Linked DNA regions of Krasilnikovia cinnamomea. The main gene of each other region encodes a partner of the protein of the gene in region 2 in a complex. Links are inferred from orthologs where the notes say so. Each region holds a gene or a part of one and is shown on either strand. Other genes may lie near its edges.

The links. Proteins that work in one complex are often made in the same cells at the same time.
Region 1: the proteins of pcrA (region 2) and uvrB are in contact, whole or in part, in a crystal structure (PDB 7EGT), measured with the Thermus thermophilus proteins. The link is inferred for Krasilnikovia cinnamomea from one-to-one orthologs. Residues at the interface, in WP_096412145.1 of Thermus thermophilus: His654, Arg656, Phe657, Gln666, Asp668, Glu669, Lys680, Arg681, Leu682, Ser683, Lys685, Tyr686, Ala687; in WP_096411307.1 of Thermus thermophilus: Glu23, Leu25, Arg26, Asp27, Gly28, Glu29, Arg30, Phe31, Arg55, Glu326, Asp327, Phe328, Glu379, Ser382, Gln383, His398, Gly400, Arg401.

The regions. Positions count from the first base shown.
Region 1 is NZ_SHKY01000001.1:5,345,555-5,349,727, reverse strand. Bases 1,272-4,173 are described here. They hold uvrB (excinuclease ABC subunit UvrB), read right to left. Parts: upstream 3,838-4,173; coding sequence 1,705-3,837; downstream 1,272-1,704. Other genes in these bases: coaE (dephospho-CoA kinase), read right to left, coding at 4,170-4,173; EV385_RS24465 (antibiotic biosynthesis monooxygenase family protein), read left to right, coding at 1,357-1,659. In the rest of the region: EV385_RS24470 (TerC family protein), read right to left, coding at 1-993. UniProt on the Escherichia coli protein: The UvrABC repair system catalyzes the recognition and processing of DNA lesions. A damage recognition complex composed of 2 UvrA and 2 UvrB subunits scans DNA for abnormalities.
Region 2 is NZ_SHKY01000001.1:4,234,187-4,241,787, forward strand. The notes cover bases 2,846-5,882. They hold pcrA (DNA helicase PcrA), read left to right. Parts: upstream 2,846-3,176; coding sequence 3,177-5,588; downstream 5,589-5,882. Other genes in these bases: EV385_RS19250 (bifunctional metallophosphatase/5'-nucleotidase), read right to left, coding at 2,846-2,999; EV385_RS35725 (M23 family metallopeptidase), read right to left, coding at 5,607-5,882. Also shown: EV385_RS19240 (ABC transporter ATP-binding protein), read left to right, coding at 1-583; EV385_RS19245 (chorismate mutase), read right to left, coding at 613-903; more of EV385_RS19250, read right to left, coding at 1,125-2,845; more of EV385_RS35725, read right to left, coding at 5,883-6,512; EV385_RS19265 (M23 family metallopeptidase), read right to left, coding at 6,653-7,390. UniProt on the Escherichia coli protein: A helicase with DNA-dependent ATPase activity. Unwinds DNA duplexes with 3'-5' polarity. Translocates on single-stranded DNA with 3'-5' polarity. Initiates unwinding more efficiently from a nicked substrate than double-stranded DNA.

The DNA of each region.
Region 1 (4,173 bases), 1.1 Mb from region 2 along the record:
CGCGTTGATCAGTTCCTTGCGGCGGTCGCGCGACGACTTGGCCAGGCTGGCGACCGTGGCCACGGCCAGGGTGCCGATGATGGCCAGCAGCGACAGCCAGATTGGGATCTCGGGCGCCCACGGCACCCCTTGCCCGCCGTTGATGAACGGCACCTGGTTGGTGTGCAGCGCCTCGAGGACCAGCTTGACGCCGATGAAGCCCAGCACCACCGCGAGCCCGATGTTGAGGTAGACCAGCCGCTGCAGCAGGCCGCCGAGCAGGAAGTACAGCTGGCGCAGGCCCATCAGCGCGAACACGTTCGCGGTGAAGACCAGGTACGGCTCCTTGGTGATGCCGAAGATCGCCGGGATCGAGTCCAGGGCGAAGATCAGATCGGTGGTCCCGATCGCGATCATCACGATCAGCATCGGCGTGAACATCCGCTGGCCAGTGGTGGCGATCATCGTCATGCGCCCGCTGTCGTACGAGCTCGACACCGGGAAGGCGCGCTTGGCCCAGCGGATGAGGACGTTCTCCTTGAAGTCGTCCTCGTCGTTCTCGCCCTGCCGGACCAGCGTGATCGCCGTGTAGACCAGGAACGCACCGAAGAGGTAGAAGATCCACGAGAACTGTGCGATCAGCGCGGCTCCGGCGGCGATGAAGGCGCCACGCATGAGCAAAGCCAGCACGATGCCGATGAGCAGTACCTTCTGCTGGAACTGCCGGGGCACCGCGAACCGGGCCATGATCAGCACGAAGACGAAGAGGTTGTCGACCGACAGGCTGTACTCGGTCAGCCAGCCGGTGTAGAACTCGCCCGCGTACCGGGCGCCGAACCAGGCCCACACGCCGAGGCCGAACAGCAGGGCAAGACCGATATACAGGGTGACCCAGCCGCCCGCCTCGCGCATACTCGGCTCATGTGGGCGTCGGCCCACGATCAGCAGGTCTACGGCGAGAACTGCGGCCAGCGCGACCAGGGTGACGATCCACGCCCAGGCAGAAACGTTCAAAGCTAAACCTCCGGCAGACACGATGCGTCGCCACGCCGTCGGTTCGACGGAGCGCAGCGACGTGCGACTGTCGGAGGTCTCTTCCGCCACGCCCTTCGGGGGGACGCGACCACCGGCACCGGGTCCGCCTTGGGGGCAGAGACCGTGTTGACGACGCCGGCGCGGGGGAATACTCCCCTCCTACGCCCATCATTCTCGCCCACGGGAGCCCGTTTCTGCACACCGCCACGGAAAGGGTGTGAAGGCTCTCTTTCGCTAATTGCCTATTCGCGGACAAGTCGGCATCACCACGCGTGATCCGCACCACCGCCGGTGGAGCATCCTAGGAGGATAGCGTGATCATCGTCGTCTAGGGTGTCGACCATGGTTCTCGAAGTCGCCCTCATCGACGTCCTGCCCGGCCACGAGGACGCGTTCGTCGCCGACTACCGGCAGGGGCACCCGGTGCTCGCGGGCACCCCGGGCTGCCGCTTCGTACGCATGACGCGCGGGATCGAGTCACCGTCACGGTTCGTACTGCTGGTCGAGTGGGACAGCGTCGCCGCCCACGAGGAGAACTTCCGGCGCACTGAACGCTTCGACCAGTGGCGTGCCCTCATCGGCAAGCACTTTGCCAACCCGCCCGTCGTCGAGCACTTCACCGACGTCACGCCGGACGTCACCTGAGCCGGCCCGCCCGGCGCTGACGACTCGCCGGGCGGTGTGGCGGTATCAGCGCACGCCCGCCACGTCCATGCCCCGCAGCTCCTTCTTCAGCTCGGCCATCTCGTCCCGGATCCGGGCCGCCAGCTCGAACTGCAGCTCGCGCGCGGCGGCCAGCATCTGCTCGTTGAGATCCTGGATGAGCTGGGCCAGCTCGGCGCGGGCCATGCCCTCGCGGGCGGGCTGGGACGCTCCGCGTGCCTTGGACCGCGTCTCCGGCACCGGACCCTTGCCCCGGGACATCTGCCGCCCGCCACCGCCGACGACATGCCCGCCGGGGCCGTGCCCGCCGAGCGCCGTGTCGGTGTCCTCGGCCTCCCGGTAGATGTCGTCGAGGATGTCGTGGATCTTCTTGCGCAGCGGTTCGGGGCTGATGCCGTTGGCCTCGTTGTGGGCGATCTGCTTGGCCCGGCGGCGGTCCGTCTCCTCGATCGCGTCGCGCATCGACGGCGTCATCTTGTCGGCGTACATGTGGACCTCGCCGGAGACGTTGCGGGCCGCCCGGCCGATCGTCTGGATCAGCGAGCGGCCGCTGCGCAGAAAGCCCTCCTTGTCGGCGTCCAGGATGGCGACCAGGGACACCTCGGGCAGGTCGAGGCCCTCGCGCAGCAGGTTGATGCCGACCAGCACGTCGTAGTCGCCCTTGCGCAGCTCCTTGAGCAGTTCCACCCGGCGCAGGGTGTCGACCTCCGAGTGCAGATACCGCACCCGGATGCCGTTCTCCAGCAGGTAGTCGGTGAGGTCCTCAGCCATCTTCTTGGTCAGCGTGGTGACCAGGACCCGCTCGTCGCGGTCCGTACGCTCCCTGATCTCGTGCATGAGGTCGTCGATCTGGCCCTTGGTCGGTTTGACCACCACCTGCGGATCGACCAGGCCGGTCGGCCGGATGACCTGCTCGACGTACTCCCCCGCGGACTGCTGCAGCTCCCACGGGCCCGGCGTGGCGGACAGGAACACCATCTGCCCGACCCGCTCCAGGAACTCGTCGAAGCGCAACGGCCGGTTGTCCGCGGCGCTGGGCAGCCGGAAACCGTGCTCGATGAGGATGCGCTTGCGGGAGGCGTCGCCCTCGTACATGCCGCCGATCTGCGGGATCGTCACGTGCGACTCGTCGATGACCGTGACGTAGTCGTCCGGGAAGTAGTCCAGCAGGGTGTAGGACGGCTCGCCGTACGTCCGGCCGTCCATGTGCATGGAGTAGTTCTCGATGCCGTTGCAGAAGCCGACCTGGCGCATCATCTCCAGGTCGTAGGTGGTGCGCATCCGCAGGCGCTGCGCCTCCAGCAGCTTGCCCTGCCGGTCCAGCTCGGCGAGCCGCTCCTCCAGCTCACCCTCGATGGCGCGGATCGCCCGCTCCATCCGCTCCGGGCCCGCCACGTAGTGCGACGCCGGGAAGATGATCAACTGGTCGACCTCGCGGACGATGTCGCCGGTCAGCGGGTGCAGGTAGTAGAGCTTCTCCACCTCGTCACCGAACAGCTCGACGCGCACCGCGAGCTCCTCGTACGCCGGGATGATCTCCAGGGTGTCGCCCCGGACCCGGAACGTGCCCCGCTGGAACGCCATGTCGTTGCGCGAATACTGGATTTCCACGAGGCGGCGCAGCAACTGGTCGCGGTCGATCTCCGCCCCGACGCGCACGGTCACGCTGCGGTCGAGATACTCCTGCGGGGTGCCCAGGCCGTAGATGGCGCTGACCGTGGCGACGACCACCGTGTCGCGGCGGGTCAGCAGCGACATCGTCGCCGAGTGGCGCAGCCGCTCGACCTCCTCGTTGATCGAGGAGTCCTTCTCGATGTAGGTGTCGGTCTGCGGGATGTACGCCTCGGGCTGGTAGTAGTCGTAGTAGCTCACGAAATACTCGACCGCGTTGTGCGGCAGCAGCTCGCGGAACTCCTTGGCCAGCTGGGCGCAGAGGGTCTTGTTGGGAGCCAGCACGAGGGCGGGCCGCTGCAGCCGCTCGATGAGCCAGGCCGTGGTCGCGCTCTTGCCCGTGCCGGTCGCGCCGAGCAGTACCACGTTCCGGTCGCCGCCGCGCACCCGGCGCTCCAGCTCGTCGATGGCAGCCGGCTGGTCCCCGGCGGGCTGATAGTCGCTGACGACCTGGAAGCGGCCGTCGAGTCGAGGGATGTCGAGCGCCATGACGCCAACGGTACGACGGGGGTCCGACAACTTCGCGGGTCCCGCCGACCTCCGCCGTGCCCCGCACGCGCCGGGCGTGTTCGGAGGGTGCCAATTCAGCCCCGGCCGTGGGCATTGTGGGTGCTTGCGCGGCTCCCCTAGCCTGGTCCGGTAGGCCGCTCGCGGCGGCCGCCCGACCGGCCGGGCCCGTCAACGGCCCGCTCGCGTCGGCACCGAGGTTGCAGCCCCGGCCGAGGCCGGCGAGCGCACCTACGGGTGGTCGCGTATCACGCTGACCGGCCGCCGCGAGCGCCCTCTGCCGTTCCGGGCCGCTCATCCTCCGACGGCTGGGCTCAG
Region 2 (7,601 bases):
CGACACGGTCGGGCTGAACCCGGACCACGTGAACCGTTACCCGCACCAGTTCTCCGGCGGCCAGCGCCAGCGCATCGGCATCGCCCGGGCGCTGGCCCTGCGGCCGGAGATCATCGTCTGCGACGAGCCGGTGTCGGCGCTGGACGTGTCGATCCAGGCCCAGGTCATCAACCTGCTGGAGGGCCTGCAGAACGAGTTCGGGCTCTCGTACATCTTCATCGCGCACGACCTGTCCGTGGTGCGGCACATCAGCGACCGGGTCGCGGTCATGTACCTGGGCAAGATCGTGGAGGAGGGCCGGGACGCGGAGATCTACGAGCGGGCGACCCACCCGTACACGCAGGCTCTGCTGTCGGCCGTGCCCGTGCCGGACCCGAGGCTGCGCGGCCGCCGCGCGCACATCGTGCTGGAGGGCGACGTGCCGTCGCCGGCGAACCCGCCGTCGGGGTGCCGGTTCCGCACCCGCTGCTGGAAGGCGCAGCCGGGGTGCGCCGAGCACGAGCCGCTGCTGCAGATCCGGGAGCGCTCGGCGCATCCGAGCGCCTGCCACTTCGCCGACCCGCGCCCGCTGCTGCCCCGCTGACCCCGCGCCGCCTGCGGGCGGCGGCGCGGTCAGAGCGGGCCGCGGCCGGCGCGCAGCAGCAGCAGGGCGACCTGGGTGCCGTCCGCGCCGAGGGCCTCGCGGAAGCGTTCGACGATCTCCCGCTCGCGGGAGAGCACCAGCCGGGTGCCGCCGGAGGCCATCCGGGTGCGGCCGACCTCCTGGGACAGCCGGGCCCGCTCCAGCCACAGGTCGATCAGGGCCTGGTCGATCTCGTCGATGCGCTCGCGGATCGTACGGATCTCGGTCGCGGCCTCGGACGCGGCGGCGCCGGTCGTTGTGTCCAGCGTGTCGGCGGTCATGTCGTGCTCCTCGGGTGCGTGCGACCCGGTCTGCCTGGCCCGGGCAGCATCAAGCCCCGGGCTGGGAAGCCCGGGGCTCGATGTAGGTCTGTCGTTCAGACGCGTCCTACGGCGGCCGGACTTCCGGTGCCATAGAAGAAAAATCGCGCCTGCTGGGTCACGCAGCCGAGTATGCCCTGGCTCCGGGCCGCTCCGCAAGGAAACGGCCCGGAGGGTGGGAATCAGGGCGTGGTCGTGATCCGGTCGACCGGGCCGGGTGCGACCGGCGCGCCGGCACCGAGGTACGCGATCAGCGCGTCGACGTCGAAGCCGGGGGCGGTGGCGCGGTCCGTGCCCGCCGTGAGGTTGGTGAACCCGTCACCGCCGTTGGCCAGGAAGTCGTTGGACGTGACCCGGTAGGTGGCCGCCGGGTCGATCGCCACGCCGTCGAGCTTGAGGTCCCGGACCTTGCTGCCCGGCGCCGCCGAGGCGCTCCACGTGTACGTGAACCCCTTGGACACCTGGAGGATCTTCTGGGTGGTCTGCCCGCCGAAGCCGACGAACTGCTGTTCCAGCACGTTCTTGAGCTGCGCGCCGGTCAGCGTCTGGGTGACGACCAGGTTGTTGAACGGCTGCACCGTGAACGCCTCGCCGTACGTGACCTGGCCGTTCGGCTCGCCGCCCGAGCTGGCCTCGGCGTCGAAGTCGGCGCGGATGCCACCCGGGTTCATCAGCGCGAGTTGTGCACCCTGGCTGCGGGTGTACGCGAGCTGGCCGTCCGCGATGACGTCGCCGAGCGGGCTCTCCCCGGCCGGGGTGGGGGTGCGGACGATGTCGGCGGTGATCGCGCCGACGACGCGGTTGGCGATCGGGGCCACCGCCGTCCGGTACTTGTCCGCGACCTTCTTCGCCGCCGGGTCCACCGTGTCGGGGTTCTTCAGGAAGACGCCCTTGGCGTCCTTGAGCCAGCCGCCGTTGCCGTCGGGCACGCCGTTCTCGACGACGACGTTGTGGGCGCTGACCTCGGCGAACCGGCCGGTGCGCCGGTCCAGGGTGTAGTCGATGTCCGTGATCAGCTGGCCGTTGCTGCCGGCGCTGGTGACCACGGAGGTCCCGGCGCGGTTCGGCAGCGTGCACGAGTAGAACCGGTGGGTGTGGCCGGAGACGACCAGGCTGAACTCGGGGTTGAGCCCGGCCACGATCGGCAGGAGCGGCCCGGAGAAGTTGGCGCAGTCCGACACCCCGGGGGTGGCGCCGGTGGGCGGGTTCTGCTGGCCGCCCTCGTGCACGAGCAGCACCTGCGCCTTGACGCCGAACAGCTTCAGCAGGCTGCCCCACTTGTTGGCGGTCTCGACCTCGTCGGCGAAGCGTACGTTCTTGATGCCGGCCGGGTTGACGATGCCGGCCGTGCCCTCCAGGGTCAGGCCGACGAAGCCGACCGGCACGCCGCCGACGAACCGGATGTCGATCGGCGGCAGGATCGGCAGGCCGGTCTTCTTGTTGATCGTGTTGGCGGCCAGGTACGTGAAGTCCGCACCGCCGAAGCCGTCGCCGTCCTGGCAACCGTCGACCGGGTGGCACCCGCCGCGCTGCAACCGCAGCAGCTCGGCGACGCCCTCGTCGAACTCGTGGTTGCCGACCGAGCTGATCTGCAGCCCGATCTCGTTCATCAGCTCGATCGTCGGCTCGTCGTGGAACGCGGCGCTGACCAGCGGGGTGCCGCCGACCAGGTCACCGGCGCCGACCGTCATGGTCTTGCGACCCTCGTCGGCGGCCTCGGCGCGCAGCTTCTTCAGCCAGGTGGCGAGGTACTCGACGCCGCCGGCGGGGACGCCGTTGACGGCCGCGCCGCTGCCGCCGGGCGGGTCGATGGCGCCGTGGAAGTCGTTGTAGCTGAGGAACTGGCCCTTGACGGTGGCGCCCAGGGGCAGCCCGGCCGAGACGCCGGCGGGGGCGAGCCCGGGCAGCGGCGCGGCCAGTACGTCAGGGCGCGGGTTCGGGGCCGCGGCGGCGGCGCTGCTCTGGGTCAGGGGCAGGGTGGCCGCGACTGCCAGAGCGAGGGCGGACGCCGCGAGGTGGCGAAGCGCAGCCCTGCCGCGAAGGCGAGGGTGGTTCATGTTATCGGTCTCCCGGTAGGGGGTGCGGTCCAGTTGATCGTCCACAGCCTCGTGCATCGATGCTGGTCACCGCTACCTCTGCCGGGTGACAACTCGATTGCGAGCGTCTGGCCCGGGCGGCGGGGGGCCCGCGCGGCGGCGAACCTGTCGGTGCCGCGACATAGACTTGCTCCCGCGATGCTAGCCCTTCCTGAGAACACACCGCCCTTGTTCGCCGCGCCCGCCGCGCAGGGGTCACCCGCGCCGCGCTCGCCCGCGCCACGGACCTCCCCCGAAGCGCTGCTGACCGGCCTGAACGGCCCGCAGCGCGACGCCGTGACCCACGCCGGGTCGCCGCTGCTGATCGTGGCGGGCGCCGGGTCCGGCAAGACCCGCGTGCTCACCCACCGGATCGCCTACCTGCTGGCCGAGCGGGACGTGCACCCGGGCCAGATCATCGCGATCACCTTCACCAACAAGGCCGCCGGTGAGATGAAGGAGCGGGTGGCCGCCCTGGTCGGCCCGCGCGCCCGGCTCATGTGGGTGTCGACGTTCCACTCCGCCTGCGTGCGCATTCTGCGCGCCGAGCACGAGCACGCCGGGCTCAAGAGCACCTTCTCCATCTACGACGCGGACGACTCCCGGCGCCTCATGCAGCTGGTGACCCGCGAGCTCGACCTCGACCCGAAGCGCTACCCGGCCCGCGGCCTGGCCGCCCAGGTGTCGAACCTGAAGAACGAGCTGGTCGAGCCGGACGACTTCGCGGCCCGCGCCAAGGGCCCGGTCGAACGGGCACTCGCCGAGGCGTACACGCTGTATCAGCGCCGCCTGAAGGAGGCGCACGCGCTGGACTTCGACGACATCATCATGACCACCGTGCACCTGCTGCAGTCGCACCCGCACGTCGCGGAGGCCTACCGGCGGCGGTTCCGGCACGTGCTGGTGGACGAGTACCAGGACACCAACCACGCGCAGTACATGCTGGTCAAGGAGCTGGTCGGCCCGGCCGAGGGAGAGCTGCCGCCGGGGGAGCTGTGCGTGGTCGGCGACGCGGACCAGTCGATCTACGCGTTCCGCGGCGCCACCATCCGCAACATCCTGGAGTTCGAGCGCGACTACCCGAACGCCCGCACCATCCTGCTGGAGCAGAACTACCGCTCCACCCAGACCGTCCTGTCCGCCGCGAACGCGGTGATCGACCGCAACACCTCCCGCAAGCCCAAGCGGCTCTGGAGCGACCAGGGCGCGGGCGAGCAGATCGTCGGGTACGTGGCCGACACCGAGCACGCCGAGGCCGACTGGGTGGCCCGGGAGATCGACCGGCTCTGCGACCACGATCGGGTGCGCCCCGGCGACGTGGCGGTGTTCTACCGCACCAACGCCCAGTCCCGGGTGTTCGAGGAGGTGTTCATCCGGGTCGGGCTGCCGTACAAGGTGGTCGGCGGGGTGCGCTTCTACGAGCGCAAGGAGGTCCGTGACGCGCTGGCGTACCTGCGGGCCGTGGTCAACGACGACGACACCGTGAGCATCCGGCGGGTCCTGAACACCCCGCGCCGCGGCATCGGCGACCGGGCCGAGGCGTGCGTGGAGGCACTGTCCACCCGCGACCGGATCTCGTTCGGCCAGAGCCTGCGCAAGGCCAAGGAGGCGCCGGGCATCTCCACCCGCGCGGCGAACTCCATCGCGGAGTTCGTGGCACTGCTCGACGAGGTGCGCGAGCTGTCCCGCACGGCCCCGCCCGAGGAGGTGCTCGAAGCGGTGCTGCAGCGCTCCGGCCTGCTGTCCGAGCTGGAGGAGAGCCTGGACCCGCAGGACGCGGGCCGGGTGGAGAACCTGCAGGAACTGGTCAGCGTGGCCCGGGAGTACACCGAGCGGGTGGAGGCGCAGGCCACCGACCCGGATGCGCCCGGCGCCACCCTGGAGGGCTTCCTGGAGCAGGTGGCCCTGGTCGCCGACGCCGATCAGGTGCCCACGGACGACCCGGAGCATCAGGGCGTCGTCACCCTGATGACGCTGCACACGGCCAAGGGCCTGGAGTTCCCGGTGGTGTTCCTGACCGGGTTGGAGGACGGGGTCTTCCCGCACATGCGGGCGCTGGGCGACAACACCGAGCTGGAGGAGGAACGGCGGCTGGCGTACGTGGGGATCACCCGCGCCCGGCAGCGCCTCTACCTGTCCCGGGCGGTGACCCGCTCGGCCTGGGGCCAGCCGCAGTACAACCCGCCGTCGCGGTTCACCGACGAGCTGCCGACCGAGCTGGTCCGCTGGGAGCGCACCGGCGGGTCGTACACGTCCTGGTCCGGTACCGGCGGCGGGGTCGGCGGGCGCGGCGGCGGTGACCGGGCCCGGGGTGGCGGCTTCGCCGGGGGCACCCCGAAGGCGCGGGAGTTGGCGGGCCGCCTCGGCATCGACGCCAGCCGCCTGGCCACGGCCAGCGACCTGAAGCAGCCCCCCAAGGTGGCGGCGGGCGACCGGGTCAACCACCAGCGGTACGGCCTGGGCCGGGTGGTCACGGTCGAGGGGCACGGCCCGGGCGCCCGGGCCCAGATCGACTTCGGCGACCAGGTGATGTGGCTGGTGCTGCGGCACGCGCCACTGGAGAAGCTCTAGCCGAGGGGCCCGAGCCGGTCAGTCCTTCGGCGGACCGGCGGGCTCCCCGCAGCCGCCGATGTCGACGCCGCGCTGGCGCATCCACGCGGTGGGCTCGACGGGGTTCTTGTAGCGCCCCTCGTGCACCTCGAAGTGCAGGTGCGGCCCCGTGGAGTGGCCGGTGGAGCCCTCGTTGCCGATCTGGTCACCGGCCTTGACCCGCTGGCCCGCTTTCACCGTGATCTTGGACATGTGCCCGTAGTGGGTGAGGTAGCCGTTGCCGTGGTCGATGAGCACGGCGTTGCCGTACCCCTCGGCGGGCCCGGCGGTCACGACCAGGCCCGCACCGGCGGCCCGGATCGGGGTGCCGTCCGGCGCGGCCAGGTCGACGCCCTCGTGCATGCGGCCCCAGCGCTCGCCGAAGCAGGACGTGGTGGTGGCCCCGGGCATGGGGTTGACCCAGGCGACCACGGGCACCGGCTTGGCCTTGCGGCGCGGCGCCTGCCACGACAGGCCGCCGTTGCCGGACTGGCCTCCGGAGGCGGCGGGCTGCGGCGTGGTGCCGGGCAGCACCGTGATCGGGGCGCCGGGCAGTCCCGCGACGCCGGCCTGCCCCGGGGTGGGCATTCCGGTGGCAGCCCCGGCGGGCACGCCCCCGGCCGGGGTGGTCGGGCTGACGGGGGTCGGGGCGGGGCTGACCTGGGTCCGGGCGGCGGGATGCAGATTCGCCTTGGCGGCGGCAGTCGCGGCCCCGTACGAACTCGCGGCGGCGGCGGAAACACCCGCGACGCCGACTCCGGCGACGAGCGCGGCGGCGGTCACCACGTACCGGTTGCGCTCGCCGACGACCAGCGGCACCAGCGGGGTACGGGGAGCGCGATGGCTGTGCAGCGCATCGGTACGGCGGTGCCGGCCACCCGCCTGGTGCTTCGCTCGATGCTGCACGGTGCGAAGCCCTCCCTGGATCCGGTTCCTTGTCCGACAATTTCCTGTCGGCGACGCCCGGCGGACCATGAGGAGAGGGCAAATGTGACGTCGCTTACCTCCCGGGTTGCACCCGAGATGCGACGCAGATGAGCGGTGGCTCAGGAGGCTTCGGAGGCCAGCCCGGCGTAGATCGACTCGACCTGGAGCTTGATGTCGACGCCCCGGTCCCGCAGGAAGGTGATCGGGTCGGTCGGGTTGCCGTGCACGTGGATCTCGAGGTGCAGGTGGGTGCCGTACGAATAGCCGGTGTTGCCGACCTCACCGATGACCTGACCGGCCTTGACGACGTCACCGGTCTTGACCAGCACCCGGCGGGAGTGCCCGTAGATCGTCTCGGTGCCGTCCGGGCTCTGGATCGTGATCGAGTAGCCGTAGGCGCCGTTGTAGCCGGCGGCGGTCACCGTGCCCCCGTGCACCGCCTTGTACGGCACCCCCTCGGGGGCGGCCAGGTCGATGCCGGCGTGCAGCTTGCCGAAGCGGACCCCGTACGGCGAGGTGAAGGTGTACTCGTCGAGGGGCAGCAGCCAGACGTCCTCGGCCTTCACCTCGCTGGCCTTGGCCGCCTTGTCGGTGCCGCGCTGCTGGCTCCGGGAGGCGCGGCCGGGGTCGGCGGCGCGGTCGGCGATCTGGCTGGAGGCGGCGGAGGCGTTCTCGAGGTTGTGCAGGACGGTCGGGCTGACCGCCTTGGCGTCCGGGAAGTTACCGGCGCCCATGGCGACGACACCGGCTCCAACGAAGGCGGAGGCGGCGACGTAGGCGTAACGGCTGCGCGGAGGGGTGGGAACGCGGCGTCGGCCGCGGTAGCGATCGGGCTCAGACGACAAGCGCTGGCGCACGAATCAGACCCTCCGTCGTTGACAACAAGGCGGCCGCCATCAGGCGAGTAACACCAGGTGAACGGTGGCTGGCCGAGCCGTCGGTTCGGGGTTAACCGGTTGACAGCCGTGGGCCACGGTAACGAAACGCAACGCGCGTCACAAGTCGCAGCGCCAATTCCCTGACACTTTCCGGGACGTATTCGACTGCTAATGTCCGACTTCGTGACCT